2 regions of the Cobetia sp. AM6 genome follow, and region 2 is predicted to be linked to the other one. Evidence: predicted binding sites of a transcription regulator. Region 2 holds the regulator's gene; the other holds the start of a gene.

Region 1 (8,217 bases), 1.9 Mb from region 2:
CGCTGCTGGATCACCACGATTACTCGCCTGGGGCGGCGCGCAGCTGGCTGACCCGCCTGCGCGCGCGCGGTGCCTGGATCGTCCCCAACACCTCCAAGACGGCGGCCGAACTGGCGCCGCTGATGGACTCGCTGGGCTTGGCGGGCCAGCCGTGGATCGCCGAAAACGGCGGCGTGGTGGCGTTGCCGGCCGATTGGCTGAGTGCCTACCCGCTGGAAGAGGCCAGCGCCCCGGACGCACACGGCCTGTGTCGTATCGCGGTGGCGATGCCCCGCGACAGGATTCTCGCGGTGCTGGAGGAGCTGAGCGGGGAGTTCGCCTTCGAGGGCTTTGCCTCGATGTCGGTGGCGAGAATCAGCGAGCTGACGGGGCTGGGGGAGGGCGACGCGGCCCTGGCGGGACAGCGTGATGCCAGTGAACCGCTGGTGTGGCGTGACGCGCCGGAGCGTCTCGAGGACTTTCGCACGCGTCTGGCCAGCCATGGCCTCAAGCTGACACGTGGTGGGCGCTTCCATCACGTGACCGGGGACAGCGACAAGGGCGTGGCAGCGCGCTATCTGATCGCCCGCTACCGGCTCTACGAGCGGGTGCGCCCCTGGACGCTGGGCTTCGGCGATGGCGCCAATGACCTGCCACTGCTGGCCGCGGTCGACAACGCTGTGCTGATCCCCGGCGTCGGTGATACCTCTCAGCGTGATCGGGAGCTTGCCGATTATCCGCTACTGGCGGATGAGCGCCGCTGTTTTCGCGCCAATCTCCCCGGACCGCAGGGATGGGTCGAGGGATTGCGTCACTGGCTGGCCAATGGCCAGCCGGAAGAATGGACATCCAGAGGTCTGGGCGCCTGACGCCTGCCTGATGCGTGTCTTCGGCATGACAAGGAGCTGACATGAGCGATTTTTACCAGAATGGCATCATCACCAACTTCCATAACCTGACCGATCGTCCGGTGGAAGATCTCGAAGCGGACCTGATGCGCTTCTCCCGCAAGCGACCGATGAGCCTGATTCTGCCGTCGCTGTATTCCGAGCTGGAAGGCCCGGCGCTCAAGCATATCGTCGAGGAGCTGGCGCAGGTGCCCTACCTCAGCGAGATCGTGATCGGGCTGGACCGCGCCGACCGTGACCAGTTCGAGCATGCCAAGGAGTTCTTCTCACATCTGCCGCAGCATCACCGCATCCTGTGGAACGACGGCCCGCGTCTGCGGGCGCTGGATGAGGAGCTGACCGAGCATGGCCTGGCGCCGATGGAAGCCGGCAAGGGGCGCAATGTCTGGTACTGCTCAGGCTACGTCCAGGCCTCGGGCATCGCCGAGGCGGTGGCACTGCATGACTGCGATATCGTCACCTATGACCGCGGCCTGCTGGCGCGCCTGATCTACCCGGTAGCCCATCCGCAGTTCAACTACGAGTTCTGCAAGGGCTACTACTCGCGCATCGCCCAGGGCAAGCTGAACGGCCGCGTGGCACGCCTGATGGTCACGCCGTTGATCCGTGCGCTCAAGAAGGTCTATGGCCCGCTGCCGTACCTGGATTATCTCGACAGCTATCGTTATCCGCTGTCCGGCGAATTCTCGATGCGCACCGACGTGCTGGCGGACATCCGCATTCCCAGTGACTGGGGGCTGGAGATCGGCGTGCTGTCCGAGGTCCATCGCAACTACTCCACCAAGCGTCTGTGTCAGGTGGACATCGCCGATGCCTACGATCACAAGCACCAGCCGCTGTCCGAGGAAGATGCGCTGGGCGGTTTGAATCGCATGAGTCTGGACATCGCCAAGGCCATGTATCGCAAGCTGGCCACGCTGGGCGTCGAGATGCACGGCGAGACCTTCCGCACCATCAAGGCCACCTACTACCGTATCGCGCTGGACCTGATCGAGACCTACTACAACGATGCCGTCATGAATGGCCTGACGGTGGACCGCCACAGTGAGGAAGCGGCGGTGGAGCTGTTCGCCGCCAACATCATGGATGCCGGCAGCGCCTTCCTCGACAATCCGCGCGACAAGCCCTTCATCCCGAGCTGGAACCGGGTGCAGTCTGCCGTGCCGGACCTGCTCGAGCGCATGCACGAAGCGGTGGAGCTGGACAACCAGTAAGGCTCGCGGCGGGAAACAGCAAGACCTACGACAACGGGGCTGCCACTGGCAGCCCCGTTGTCGTAGGCAGAGGAAGAAACGCGGGCGTCAGACGACCTCGATGGCCGGCGGGCGCACTGTTTGCTCCATCAGCCAGGCCGCCTGATAGGGACGGCGAGCCATGGTGGGGTCGTAGGCCTTGTCGTGGCACAGGTGGTCGGTCAGCGCGACGCCTTGTCAGCTTTCCGGCAGCGGCAGTACGCGCGGCTGATCGGTGACATTGAGGGCGAACAGCAGGCGTCGCCCTTCATGGGTGACGCGCTCGAAGACGAAGAAATCCGGGCCGACATCGAAGACATTCTGGTCGGCATCCGGGTGGAAGCAGGGTTCGTTGCGGCGCAGTGCCATGCGGCGCTTGAGGGCGTGGAAGACCTCATGGGTCGCGGTGTTGGGGCTTGCCAGCAGCGCTTCCAGTTCATCACGCTGCCATTTGCGGCGGTTGATGGCGCGCAGATGGCCATCGCGCTCGACGCCTTCCTGGTGGTTGGGAGTCGCGGTCAGCGAGTGGATGTACAGCCCCGGGATGCCCTGCAGGCTCAGCATCAGGGTCTGGCTGGCGATGAAGCGCTCGATCTGCCACGGGTCCTGGCCGCGCCGCGTGCCCTTGAGCGCATCGAAGTAGCTGATGTTGAGCTCATAGGGGGTGTCGGCGCGGCCCGGGTTGGCACGCATGCTGACGTAGCCACCGAAGTCATGCACCAGCCGCACCAGGGTGTCGCGCTCGTGGTCGGGCAGCAGGCCCTCAAGGGCGCGAACGCCGATACCGTCGTGACTGGCGGTGAAGTTGAAGTAGCTGCAGCCGGAAGGCAGGGACGGCAGGCTGGTGGCCCACTGGGTCAGGGCGCTGGCATCGCCGGAGGTCAGGGTGTGCAGCGTCAGCGGCGGCAGCGTGAACTGATAGATCAGGTGCGCTTCATCGGCCTGGGCGCTGCCCTCGATGGCGGTGAGGTCGTGCTGTGACAGGCGATCGAGCCCGAAGTAGGACATGTTCTCGGCGTGGGGCACGTTGGTTTCGGTGATCAACAGGCTGCCCGGCGCCAGATGGTCGACGATGGCGCGCAGCAGGCGCACCACGGCGTGTGTCTCCGGCAGGTGGATGCAGGAGGTGCCCTGGCGTTTCCACAGGAATGCCACCGCATCGAGGCGGATGATGCCCGCGCCCTGCTCGAGGTAGTAAAGCAGGATGCCGATGAACTCGAGCAGCACATCGGGATTGGCGAAGTTCAGGTCGATCTGGTCATCCGAGAAGGTTGCCCAAAGATGGCGCAGGCCACGACGGGTATGCACCGGCGTGAGCAGGGCAGATGGACGCGGGCGCACGACCTCGGAGACATCGGTGTCGGGGTCCATCTCGATGAAGTAGTCGCGGCCGGGCTGCACGCCGGCCAGATAATCGGCGAACCACAGTGACTCGCGCGAGCAGTGATTGATGACCAGGTCTGCCATCAGGTCGCGCTGCTCACTCAGGCGCCGGATGTCCTGCCAGTCGCCGAGGACCGGATTGACCTCGCGATAGTGGATGACGCTGAAGCCGTCATCGCTGCTCCACGGAAAGAAGGGCAGCACGTGGACACCGGACAGGCTGTCGTCCAGTCGGCTGGCGAGGAAGTCGTGCAGGGTCGCCAGTGGCGCCTCGCCTTCCTGCTGCAGGCTGTCGCCGTAGGTGATCAGCCACTGGTCGCGCTCGCTCCAGAGCGGCTCGCCTTCCGGTACGCGGGGGTTGAGGCGCGTGCGATGGAAATCCAGCACCGTCTCCAGGCGTCTGAGGACTTCTTCATGACGCTGTGGGTAGATCTCGGCGAGCAGGCGTGTGGCGTGCGCCTGGAAATCAGCTTGCGAGAGACGTTTGGCGAGAGAGACTCTGGCGCGTGGCCTGGCGCTGCCCTCGCTCGGCGCAGGATCTGAGGCAGTGGATGTCGAGTGATCGGGAGATGACGTATCGGACATGGGCAATCCTCGTGGCAGCAAAAGCGGTCAGACTCTGCCTCGTGAGCCGCAATGGCAGAGCGTGTCGCGGGTGATCTTCGGGAAGCCCGCCGGTGCAATCCTGCGGGGCCGGTGGCAAGACTGGAAATCACATATCAGATGAAGTCGGCTGGCCGTCGCTTGGTGAAATCCCTGAATGGCGCATCGCTCAGCGGCGCCCGTGGGTGACGGCCTGGCGCCTTTACTCATGAGTCATGCACGCCTCGGGCCAGATTCGTCAAGCCTGCAAGGCAGGACGGCCAGCCTGCATGTGCCGGCTGGCCGTCCTGTCTGGCGTCATGTGGCCTGCGGCCAGCTGACGCCACTGCGCTTCATGACATGCTTTACTTGCGCAGCACGCGATACAGAATCAGCAGAATGACGGCGCCGAGCACGGCAATGACAAAGCTGGCCAGATTGAATCCCGTCACTTCACCGAAGCCCATCAGGGTGCCGACCCAGCCACCGACAACGGCACCCAGGATGCCGATGATGCTGGTGACGATGATGCCACCCGGTCCTTGCCGGGCACGATCACCTTGGCGATGATGCCGGCAATAAGACCGAATATGATCCATGCAATGATTCCCATGTCGCAGCTCCTTGCGTCATCGTGATCAATCTCGCGGCAGAGATCATCTGCCGCCAGTCGTGAAAGGATTTCACGGCTCGGGCAAGCGTCCTTGTGAGGCGCTGCACCCTGATGTCATCTTTCGGTTATCGGGCGGGGATTTCAAGCCTGCTGGCAGGTTGATGGACGCTTTCGCCGCGGTGTCCGCCCCCCCGGGGCGACAATCCAGGAAACTCCTGTCGCCCCTTGGGCGCTCCTCAAGGCTAGTTCAGTCATGTCGGGGCTGACATAGGCTCCCGTGGCGGTGCCTTAACGGTTACAATACCCGCCATTCGCTGTCATTCGGCTGCGCTGCGCCACTTCCTCGCTGTGCTTCGCGCGGGGCCGCAGCCACCTCGCACCCAAGCAGGCTCTCCAACATGCACTGTCCCTTCTGTGGAACTCATGAAACCAAGGTCACGGATTCCCGACTGGTGGTCGAGGGTGACCAGGTGCGGCGGCGTCGCCAGTGCGCGGCCTGCGGTGAGCGTTTCACGACCTACGAAACGGCGGAGCTGGTCATGCCGCGCGTGGTCAAGGGCGACGGTTCGCGTGAGAGCTTCGATGAGCACAAGCTGCGTGCCGGCATGCTGCGCGCGCTGGAAAAGCGCCCGGTTTCCTCCGAGCTGATCGAGGCCGCGGTGGAGCGCATTCGTCAGCGTCTGCGTGCCACCGGCGAACGTGAGATCGAGGCGCGGCGCATCGGTGATGAGGTCATGCAGCAGCTCAAGCGGCTGGATCAGGTCGCCTATATCCGCTTCGCTTCGGTCTATCGTCGCTTCCAGGATCTTGATGAGTTCCGCGCCGAGATTGACCGTCTCGCCCAGGAACCCAGCTTCCTGCCGGGCGAGGAAGACGCGCGGCCCTGATGCCTCGCCACAGGCATCCTTGCAGATGCCCTCGAGGCCTGCGCCTGCTGGCCCTGTCGCGTCACGCTGCGTGGCTCAGGCCTCGGGGTATTGTCTGCCGTCTGGGCAACGCCTGACCTTCTCTCGTTTCACGCCAAGGTATCGCATGTCTCTTTCTCCTCATGCTTCTCATGCTCCCCGTGACAGCCACTCTCACGACCGCAGTGCTCCCTCGGCGCGTGATGCGCGCCACATGGCCCACGCCCTGCGCCTGGCACGACTGGGCAGCTACACGACGCAGCCCAATCCGCGTGTCGGCTGTGTCCTGGTAGAGGCCGAGACCGACGAGGTGATCGCGAGCGGCTTTCACGTGCGTGCCGGGGAAGGGCATGCCGAGGTCAATGCGCTGGCAGAGGCAGGCGAGCGCGCGCTGGGCTGCGTGGCCTATGTGACGCTGGAGCCCTGCTCCCACACCGGGCGTACCGGCCCTTGCTCACTGGCCCTGATCGCGGCGGGCGTCTCGCGGGTGGTGATCGCGATGCGTGATCCGAATCCGCAGGTTGCCGGGCGCGGCATCGCGCTGCTGCAGGGCGCGGGCATCGCGGTGACGGTCGGGGTGATGGAGCAGGAGGCGCGAGCGCTCAATCCCGGCTTCCTGTCACGCATGGAGCGCGGTCGGCCCTTCGTGCGCCTCAAGCAGGCCATGAGTCTGGACGGGCGCACGGCGATGGCTTCCGGCGAATCCCAGTGGATCACCGGCCCCGAAGCGCGCAGTGCCGTGCAGCGTCTGCGCGCGCGCTCCAGCGTGGTGATGAGCGGCATCGAGTCGGTCATCTTCGATGATTCGCGTCTCAATGTGCGCGCCGACCAGCTCGGGCTCGAAGACCATCCGCTGGGGCTCGAGGCGCTGGTGGCGCGTCAGCCGTTGCGCGTGGTGGTGGACAGCCATCTGCGTCTGCCGCTGGCGGCGCGCATTCTGGCGCAATCCGGTCGTACGCTGCTGGTATGTGTCGCGGATGAGACAGCGGCGCTGGCTGAGCGACGTACCTTGTTGGAGGCGGCCGGTGCCGAGGTGTTGGCGCTGCCGGCCGGCGAAGATGGACGCGTGGACCTCGAGGCCCTGCTGCGCTATCTGGCCGAGCACGAGCAGGCCAACGAGGTGCTGCTGGAAACCGGCGCGGTGCTGGCCGGGGCCATGATTAATGCGGGGCTGGTCGATGAGATGCAGATATTCATGGCACCGACGCTGCTGGGGGGCGAGGCTCGCCCGCTGCTGGCGCTGCCGGGGCTGGATCACATGGCGCAGCAGCGACGGGTCGAGATTCGCGGTATCCGGGCGGTGGGGCGTGATTGGCGCATCACCGCAGTGCCGGTAGCATCGCCAGACCCGCAGGAGAGCGGCGACTGATTTCTTCTTGTCACGCAAGCACTTGCCGCCGTCTGGCGACAGCGGCGTCGCTGGGTGCTGGCGCAAAACGGGGTGGCGGGGTACCCTGACGCCCGACTTTTTGATAATACGCGTGGGTCCGGCATGGGCCGGCGCAGCCCGTAAAGTGGAGCAAGCATGGCGCTATCAGGCATCGCAGCACTCGTCGAGGATATCCGGCAAGGCAAGATGGTCATCCTCATGGATGACGAGGATCGTGAGAATGAAGGCGACATCATCATCGCCGCGGAAGCCGTGACAGCCGAGCACATCAACTTCATGGCACGCCACGCGCGTGGCTTGATCTGCATGCCGATGTCGCGTGAGCATTGCGAACAGCTCCAGCTGCCACTGATGGTTCAGGCCAACGGTTCCGGCTTCGGCACCAAGTTCACGCTCTCCATCGAGGCCACCGAAGGCGTCACCACCGGCATCTCGGCGGCTGACCGCGCCCGTACCGTGCAGGCTGCCGCCGCGCGCAATGCGCGCCCGCAGGACATCGTCCAGCCGGGGCACATCTTCCCGCTGATGGCGGAACCGGGTGGCGTGCTGCGTCGTGCCGGCCATACCGAGGCGGCCTGTGACCTGGCGTCCATGGCGGGCTTTGGCGCGACCGGCGTGATCTGTGAGGTCATGAACGACGACGGCAGCATGGCGCGTCGTGAAGAGCTCGAGCGCTTCGCCGCCGAGCATGACCTCAAGGTCGGCACCATTGCGGACCTGATCGAATATCGCATCCACAATGAGCAGACCGTGGAAGTGCTGGACAGCGAGCAGGTCGAGACCGCCTTCGGCGAGCTGACGCTGCATTGCTTCAGCGATCGCATCCAGGGCCGTCACCACCTGGCGCTGGTCAAGGGCACGCCGGACGCCGAGTCTCTGACCACCGTGCGCGTGCACGTGCAGGACCCGATGCGCGACCTGCTGACCCTGCGTCAGCCGGGCAGCAGCAGCTGGGCGCTCAATGATGCGCTCGCCGAAGTCGCCGCCGCCGATGCCGGCGTGCTGGTACTGCTGGACACCGGCAGCGACGCGATGGATTACAAGGATCGTCTCGATGTCTTCCTCGGACGACGTCGTACGCCGCGCACCAACGAATCCGATGGTGCGGGCAATTATCTGACCACCGGTACCGGTGCCCAGATCCTTCGGGATCTCGGTGTCGGCCGGATGCGTCTGCTCAGCTCGCCGTGGAAGTTCTCTGCCCTGTCCGGGTTTGGCCTCGAAG
Region 2 (8,217 bases):
CCAGCACGGCGATCTGCGCGCGCTGAAGGTCGATGATGTCATGACCCGTGGCGGCAAGACCGTGCGCGCCAGCATGCTGGCCGCCGAAGCGGTGCGCATCATGGAAGAAAACCGCATCAGCGTTCTGGTAGTCTGTGACGAGGATGAGCACCCCATCGGAGCCATCCATATGCACGGCCTGCTGGCCAGCGGCGTGATCTGAACTCCCGCGGGCGTTCGCTGTCTCTGTTCGACGGCAGATCGTCCCGGCAAGACGCCACCGCTCAACGCCCATCAGCGCCGTTCACAGGACAGCGTCAAGCATGCACGGAGTGCGAGGAGAAAGACCATGAGCGACACGAATTCCCTGAGCGAAGAATATCCGCAGGACATCATCGACCGCGCACGCCGCGTGCGTCTGCTGGCTCTGGATGTCGACGGCGTGCTCACCGACAACCGTCTGCACTACGATGCCAATGGCGTCGAGACCAAGTCCTTCCACGTCCAGGATGGCCATGGCCTCAAGCTGGTGCTGCGCAGTGGCGTTCGCGTTGCGCTGATCACCGGCCGCAGCTCGCCGATGGTCGAGCGTCGCGCCAAGGAACTGGGCATTCAGGATGTCATCCAGGGCCGTGAGGACAAGCTGGTCGCGCTGACCGACCTGTGCCGCGAGCACGGGATCGAGCTGGAAGAAGTCGCCTATTGTGGCGATGACCTGCCGGACCGCGAGGCCATTCGTCGTGTCGGTCTCGGCGTCAGCGTGCCCAACGCCATGGCCTACGTGATGAGCGAGGCCAACTGGGTCACCTCACGCCAGGGCGGCGATGGCGCCGTGCGCGAGCTCTGTGATCTGCTGCTCAAGGCACAGGGCCATTGGGCCTCGGTGCTGGATACTTACCTGCAGGAGTCGCGTCCCTGATGTTACGTCTGCCCCGCCCTTCTCCGCGTCTCTGGCTGATGCTGCTGTTGCTGCTCGTCGGTGGCGTGCTGGCGCTGATCGAGCAGCGCAACAGCCTGGAATCGACCGTCAATGTCGAGGTCGACAGCAGTGAGCCGGATTACTATCTCGACGGGGCAGACATGACACGCTTCGATGCGCGCGGCGTGGCGATCCAGTCAATGACCTCGCCGCATATCGAGCACACGCCAGGCGATGACGTGACCCGGGCGCAGACCCCGAAGATTCGCACCAACGACAGTGAAGACCGCCGCTGGTATGCCACGGGGGACAGTGGCGTGTTGAGCGCCGGCGGCGACACCTTCACCCTCGAGGGCAATGCCAGACTGCGCCAGCCCGATGACCGCTGGACCCTCGATACCGATGTCCTGCACTACAGCCGTGATCAGAATCGCGCCTGGAGTGACGTGCCGGTCGTGATCACCCAGAATGGCCAGCATGTCGAAAGCGACAGCTTCAGCGCCGACCTCTCACAGGATTCCGCCGTGCTGCAGGGCCGTGTTCGCAGCGTCCTGCAACCCGGCACAGGCCAGAGCGAGGCCAGCAAGGAAGCCGAGCGCATCGACTCGGGCGCCGACAGCACCACCTCCGATGATGGGCGCGTCAACAGCACCTTCGAGGCAGCGCCTGCCAGCGGTGAATGAACCCGCCGGGCTGGCCGTCACGCCATGACCCGCGCCGCAACACCTTCTTCTCTGCCGCTCGATGGCATCATTGCTCGGGCGGCGACCCCGTCATGCCAAGGAGCCACCATGACTTCCACGACTCGCAAGCCCTTGACGGCCTGTCGCCAGACCCTCAACAGCGGTGTCATGGCGCTCTGCCTGGCACTGGGCATGTCCACCTTCGCCCCGGCCGCCATGGCGCTGGACAGCGATGCCAGCCAGCCGATCAACATCGCCGCGGACGCCCTGTCGCTCGATGACAAGGCCGGGACCGCCACCTACACCGGCCAGGTGGAAATGCGCCAGGGCAGCATGAAACTCGATGCCAGCCGCGTCGATATCAGCCGCGCCGGCAGCGGCGAGATCTCGCTGGTCAAGGCCACCGGCAAGCGTGCCTACCTGGAACAGCAGCCCGCGCCCGACGAGAAGCTGGTCAAGGGCTGGGCCGACACCATCCGCTACCATGCGCTGGAGCGCCGCGTGGAGCTGGTCGGCAACGCGCGTCTCGAGAAAGGCGATGACACCTTCGAAGGCGGCTACGTGGAGTACTTCCTCGACAAGCGCCAGGTGAACGCCAACAACAGCAAGACGGCACAGCAGACCGAAGGCGGTCGCGTGCACATGACTCTGACGCCGCGCGGCGCCAATGCCAGCAAGGAAAACTGAGTCATGACTGCTGCTACTCCGCGTACGCTGAGCGCTCGCCATCTGGCCAAGGCCTACAAGGGCCGCAAGGTGGTCAAGGACATCTCGCTGGAGATCCGCCAAGGCGACATCGTCGGCCTGCTGGGCCCCAACGGCGCCGGCAAGACGACCTCGTTCTACATGATCGTCGGGCTGGTGCGCGCCGATGCCGGCAACGTCTCCATCGATGACAAGGACCTCTCCGCTGCCGCCATGCATCAGCGTGCACGCGCCGGCATCGGCTATCTGCCGCAGGAGGCGTCGATCTTCCGCAAGCTGTCGGTGGCCGACAACATCATGGCGATCCTGGAGACCCGCAAGGACCTGGATCGCAATGGCCGCAAGGCACGCCTTGAAGAGTTGCTCGAGGAATTCAGCATCACGCACATCCGCGCCAGCGCCGGCATGAGCCTGTCCGGCGGCGAGCGTCGACGGGTCGAGATCGCCCGTGCACTGGCCACCGAGCCGGACTTCGTACTGCTCGATGAGCCCTTCGCCGGCGTCGACCCCATCTCGGTGGGCGAGATCAAGAGCATCGTGCGCCAACTGCGCGATCGTGGCATCGGCGTGCTGATCACCGACCACAACGTGCGCGAGACACTCGATATCTGTGACACCGCCTATATCGTCGGCGATGGCCAGATCATCGCCCACGGTGATGCGGACTCCATCCTGGCCAACCAGCAGGTGCGCGACGTCTACCTGGGCCACGAGTTCACGCTCTAGGGTCAGCGGCTGCGCTGAGCCCACCGGAGGCGAAAGCTTCAAAAGCCGCTGCGTGATTTTATCGCGTAGCGGCTTTTTCATGTCTGACATCAGACGCATGCATGACGTCCATACCACCTTGGTGGAAACATGGCATGCAAGTTGCTTGAATATTCACGACAACCTCTTGTCAGTGCCCCGAGTCACGGTATAGCGTAGTAAGCACGTTCCTTTGCCGTGAATTGACTGACTCCATGAAACCCACCCTGCAACTCCGCCTCGGCACCTCGCTGACCATGACGCCGCAGCTCCAGCAAGCGATCCAGCTGCTGCAGCTGTCGACGCTCGACCTGCGTCAGGAGATTCAGCAAGCCCTCGAGTCCAACCCCATGTTGGAGCTCGACGAGGACTACGAGTCGCTGGATGTCGTCGAGACACAGGATTCGAGCGAGATCTCCACTGCCGACTCCTCGAGCGAGATTCCCGAGGAATACCCCCTCGACAGTGACTGGTCGGACCTCTACCAGGACCACGCCGGTAGCCTGACCAGCTCCGGCAGTGGCAGCGGGAGTGAAGAAGGGCCGGACTTCGATCGCAATACCAGTGTCGAGAGCCTGCAGGACCACCTGCGCTGGCAGCTGGCGATGACCGACCTCGATGGCCGTGAACGCCAGATGGCGGAGAGCCTGATCGATGCCGTCGACGGTGCCGGCTATCTGAGTCTGTCACTCGATGAGCTGGTCGATGGCCTGCGCGGCCAGGGCCTGCCCGGCCTCAAGGCCTCCGAGCTCGAGCAGGTATTGTTGCGTCTGCAGCAGTTCGACCCGACCGGCGTCTTCGCCCGTGATCTGCGCGAATGCCTGCTGCTGCAACTGGCACTGCTGCCGGATGATCTGCCGCTGCTGGCGCAGGCGCGCCGCCTGGTACGTCAATTCCTCGAGGCACTGGGCAACGATGACCGCAAGCTGCTCAAGCGCCGCCTGAGCCTTGATGATGACGAGCTGGACCACGTCATTCGCCTGGTGCGCGCGCTCGACCCGCGCCCGGCATCCGCCTGGGGCGAGCCCGCCAGCGATTACGTGATCCCTGATCTGCTGGTGCGCCATACCCGCCACGGCTGGCAGGTCGAGCTCAACCCGGAAGCGCTACCCAAGCTGCGCATCCAGCCGGAATACGCCGCGCTGATCAAGCGTGCCGACAAGTCCGCCGACAATACCTTCCTCAAGGACAACCTGCAGGAAGCCCGCTGGCTGATGAAGAGCCTGTCATCGCGCAATGACACCCTGCTCAAGGTCGGCCGCGAGATCATGGCGCGCCAGATCGACTTCCTCGAGCAAGGCGAGGAAGGCATGAAGCCGCTGATTCTGGCCAACATCGCCGAAGTGGTCGAGATGCACGAATCGACCATCTCGCGGGTCACGACCCAGAAGTACATCCACACCCCGCGCGGCGTCTTCGAGCTCAAGTTCTTCTTCTCGAGCCAGGTCGGTGGCAGCGGCAGTGGCGACGCCCACTCAAGCACCGCCATTCGTGCCCGCATCCGCAAGCTGATCGCGGAAGAGCCGGCCCGCAAGCCTCTCTCCGACTCACGGCTGGTCGATCTGCTCGCCAGCGATGGCATCGAGGTCGCACGCCGTACCGTGGCCAAGTATCGCGAAGCGATGGGCATCCCGTCCTCCAGCGAGCGCAAGCGTCTGGCCTGACCCGTCACCTGCGGCTGCCATGCCCTGCTCTCACCTCCACAATGGCAGCCGCCGCCAACCTCAAGCGCTGGATTTTCCGCTCATCAGCCTCTGACTTCGCGGGCAGCGGTGCGCCTGTCGCGCGCTCTGTCATCCCGTCAACCGCTCGTCAATTGCCCGTCATGGGCCATGACGGCGCGCAGGATGACGGTAAAAAACCGCCGTTCCGGCAGCGTCATTCACCGTCAATCGCATGTTTTTAAAGTCACTTTTGCGCGTATTGCACCTGGATGACACCCGGACAACCTCCCAAAACGCCGCTTGCTCCACTCAATCGAAGCGCCTGAAAGGCGACGTACATGCAGGGATTGGCGACGAAAACCCGCCTTCTTGCGCGTCTTTCACGCACCACCCACCAGACGTGCCCTTGAAGTCCACTCCGTTACCCCTCACTGAGTTGAAGACAAGCACTGAGCCACGATGCAGCGCAGCGTTGATCTTTGCGCAAAGCTTGGGCATTGTCGGTACAGACGCTCACGACATCTGACGCCACTGGCAAGGGTGCGAAAACATCGCCAGACGGTGGCCGTCAAGCCTGTTGCAGAGCGTCCGATCAGGGTTTGCTCGTAGTCAAAAAGGGTTACAATTGAATGGCAACCCGCTGGATAAAGGAGCGTGTCCATGCAAGTGAATATCACCGGGCATCATGTGGAACTTACCGATCCTCTCCGCGATTACGTCAACGAGAAGCTCGCTCGCCTCGAACGGCATTACGACAACATCACCAATGTTCAGGTGACACTGTCGATCGAGAAGGAGCGCCAGCAGGCTGCCTGCACCTTGCACGCGGCAGGCGCTGACCTCCACGCCCTGGCAGAAGACCCCAACATGTACGCTGCCATCGACGCGCTCGCCGACAAGCTGGATCGCCAGCTGGTCAAACACAAGGAAAAGTCCCAGGCTCGCTCTCAGGGCACCGGGACCCGTTGACCTTCAGCCATGACACTTGATCAGATCCTTCCCCCCGAGCGCACGCTTTACGGTGTCCCCGGGGGGAGCAAGAAGCGGGTGCTTGAATTCTTCAGCACCTTCATCGCACAGAACATTCCCAGCCTGGATAGCCAGGAAGTCTTCTCGCGCCTGATCGGGCGCGAGAGACTGGGGTCGACCGGCATTGGCCACGGTGTGGCCGTGCCCCATGCACGCAGCCCGCATTGCAAGACGCCAATCGCTGCGTTTCTGAAGCTCGGTGAACCCATCGACTTCGATGCCATCGACGGAGAACCCATCGATCTGCTGTTCGTGCTGCTGGTGCCTGAGGAAGCGGATGAGACCCATCTGACGCTGCTCGGGCAGGTCGCGGAATTGCTCAATTCCCCGACCAATCGCTCGGCCCTGCGCCAGGCAGACAGCCAGCGTGCACTCTTTGAGGCATTGACCCAAGCCATCGCCGAATTACCGGCGCGCTGAATGACAGGCCCGGACATCGTCCGGGCTTTCGTCTTGCTGGCCTCCCATCGGCCGATGTACAGCGCACTGATAGCGGGCAGCCCTCTGCCCCACCCCTGCATTCTTTCGACGTTGACCTCGCCCTTGGAGAGCACTTCATGAAGATCGTGATCATCAGCGGCCGCTCCGGCTCCGGGAAATCCATCGCTCTCCAGGCGCTGGAAGACATTGGCTACTACGCCATCGACAATCTGCCCGGCATGCTGCTGGCGCCACTGGTCGATCAGCTCGAAAAGGACAGCCCGGCGCGCCGGCGCATCGCGGTCTCCATCGATGCCCGCAACCTGCCGGAAGCCTTGACCCGCTTCCCCGAATTGCTCGACAACGTCCGCCAGAGCGGCATGGACGTGCAGGTCGTCTACCTGACCACCGATTCGCGAGTGCTGCTGGAACGCTACTCAGCGACCCGTCGTCGTCACCCTCTGACGCGCGACAATGACCACACCCTGGCCGAGGCCATCGAGATCGAGCAGAAGACGCTCGCTCCCATTCGCCAGAAGGCCGATCTGGTCATCGACTCGACCAACCTGAGCGTGCACGACCTGCGCTCGCGGATCACCGAGCAGGTCGCCCAGCACAGCTCCCGCCACCTGACGCTGACCTTTGAATCCTTCGGCTTCAAGCATGGCGTGCCGACCGACGCCGACATGGTGTTCGATGCCCGCTGCCTGCCCAACCCGTACTGGGATATCAATCTGCGCGGCGATACCGGTCGCGATGACAGCGTGGCCGAATTCCTGCAGCGCTACCCCACCGTCCAGGCGATGCATGACGATATCGCTGGCTGGCTGGAACGCTGGCTGCCCGCCTATCAGGACAGCAACCGCAGCTACCTGACGGTGTCCGTGGGCTGCACCGGCGGCCAGCATCGCAGCGTCTACCTGTGCGAGCAGCTGGCGAGCTACTTTGCCGAGCGCCTGCCTGAGGTGCGCCTGCGTCACCGCGAGCTGGGCATTCATACCGCGCTGAGCAACGCGGGTGAGACGATTGGTCAGCAAGAGCATCAGCAAGAGCATCAGCAGGAGCATCGCGATGGCCTCTCGTGAGCTGACGCTGACCAACCGCCGCGGGCTGCACGCCCGCGCAGCCACCAAGCTGGTCAATTGCTGTGCGCCCTATTGCGCGACGGTGATAGTCAGCCATGGCGAGCGACGCGCCAATGCAGCCAATGTAATGGCATTGCTGATGCTGGCCGCGCCCTGCGGCACGACGCTGCTGATCGATGTCGAGGGCGAACAGGCCGATGAGGCGATGCTGGCCATCGAGGCGCTGTTCGAGGCGCGTTTCGAGGAAGACGAATAACCGCCACTGACAGCGCTGTGCAGTTGCGCTGTGAGCCCAGCCTTCCTCCCTCAGCCAGCTCGCTTCTTGATCAACTATCTTTTCGGCCCGCTCGCTTATCGGCCAGCCCCCTCTGGCGGCGTCCTGGCGACACCATTAACTGCTCGCGCAGGATGCCTAGCGCCTGTTCCTTCACCGGTTCCTGCACCTGTCCTTGCGCCTACCCTTGTACCTTTCCCTGCACCTATCCTTGCGCCTGGCAGCCATGCAACGCTGCTTTTGCGCCAGTAGCGGAACGCGGATTGTCCTTTCGATAAGAAACACTGTTTTCTTTTGTCGACGCGCCCCCCTACGCCAATGGTAGAATCAGCGCTGTCCTTCATGTCGACAGGGGAAGCCGACAGATGAGCAAGACGTCTCGTAAACTCAAGCCAAGACTTGATCGCCTGTCACAGGCGCTGGAAAGCGGCGAGCTGGAACAGGCAAGACGCATGCTCAATCGCGGCCTCGCGCCAGTGGACGTGGCCCACCTGCTGGAATCCTCGCCCCCCAAGGAGCGTAATCTGCTCTGGGAGCTGGTCGATGCCGAGCTGCAGGGCGATGTCCTTCAATACCTTGGCGAAGACATCCAGACCGACTTCCTCAAGGACATGGACGCCGTCGACGTTCTCGCCGCCACCGAGAACCTGGAACCGGATGATGTCGCCGACATTCTGCAGCGCCTGCCGAATGCGGTGATTCTCGAGGTCCTCGA

The links. Region 2 encodes sigma-54, which starts transcription at its own class of promoters, with help from an activator protein. Its sites were predicted from a motif close to TGGCACNNNNNTTGCTNT; they were not measured.
Region 1: the regulator sigma-54 is predicted to act here: its motif matches at 4,320-4,337, upstream of CLAM6_RS13245 (sugar phosphorylase).

Annotation. Positions count from the first base shown of each region.
Region 1 is NZ_AP021868.1:3,148,953-3,157,169, reverse strand. Features, by position in the region: gene CLAM6_RS13255 (HAD-IIB family hydrolase) at 1-848, shown strand, start outside; gene CLAM6_RS13250 (hypothetical protein) at 890-2,101, shown strand; gene CLAM6_RS13245 (sugar phosphorylase) at 2,318-4,087, opposite strand; gene CLAM6_RS13240 (GlsB/YeaQ/YmgE family stress response membrane protein) at 4,450-4,683, opposite strand; gene nrdR (transcriptional regulator NrdR) at 5,096-5,584, shown strand; gene ribD (bifunctional diaminohydroxyphosphoribosylaminopyrimidine deaminase/5-amino-6-(5-phosphoribosylamino)uracil reductase RibD) at 5,817-6,971, shown strand; gene ribBA (bifunctional 3,4-dihydroxy-2-butanone-4-phosphate synthase/GTP cyclohydrolase II) at 7,128-8,217, shown strand, end outside.
Region 2 is NZ_AP021868.1:833,910-842,126, reverse strand. Features, by position in the region: gene CLAM6_RS03585 (KpsF/GutQ family sugar-phosphate isomerase) at 1-202, shown strand, start outside; gene CLAM6_RS03580 (KdsC family phosphatase) at 329-898, shown strand; gene lptC (LPS export ABC transporter periplasmic protein LptC) at 898-1,581, shown strand; gene lptA (lipopolysaccharide transport periplasmic protein LptA) at 1,690-2,268, shown strand; gene lptB (LPS export ABC transporter ATP-binding protein) at 2,272-3,012, shown strand; gene CLAM6_RS03560 (RNA polymerase factor sigma-54) at 3,246-4,694, shown strand; gene hpf (ribosome hibernation-promoting factor, HPF/YfiA family) at 5,355-5,663, shown strand; gene CLAM6_RS03550 (PTS sugar transporter subunit IIA) at 5,673-6,143, shown strand; gene rapZ (RNase adapter RapZ) at 6,281-7,228, shown strand; gene CLAM6_RS03540 (HPr family phosphocarrier protein) at 7,215-7,484, shown strand; gene mgtE (magnesium transporter) at 7,868-8,217, shown strand, end outside.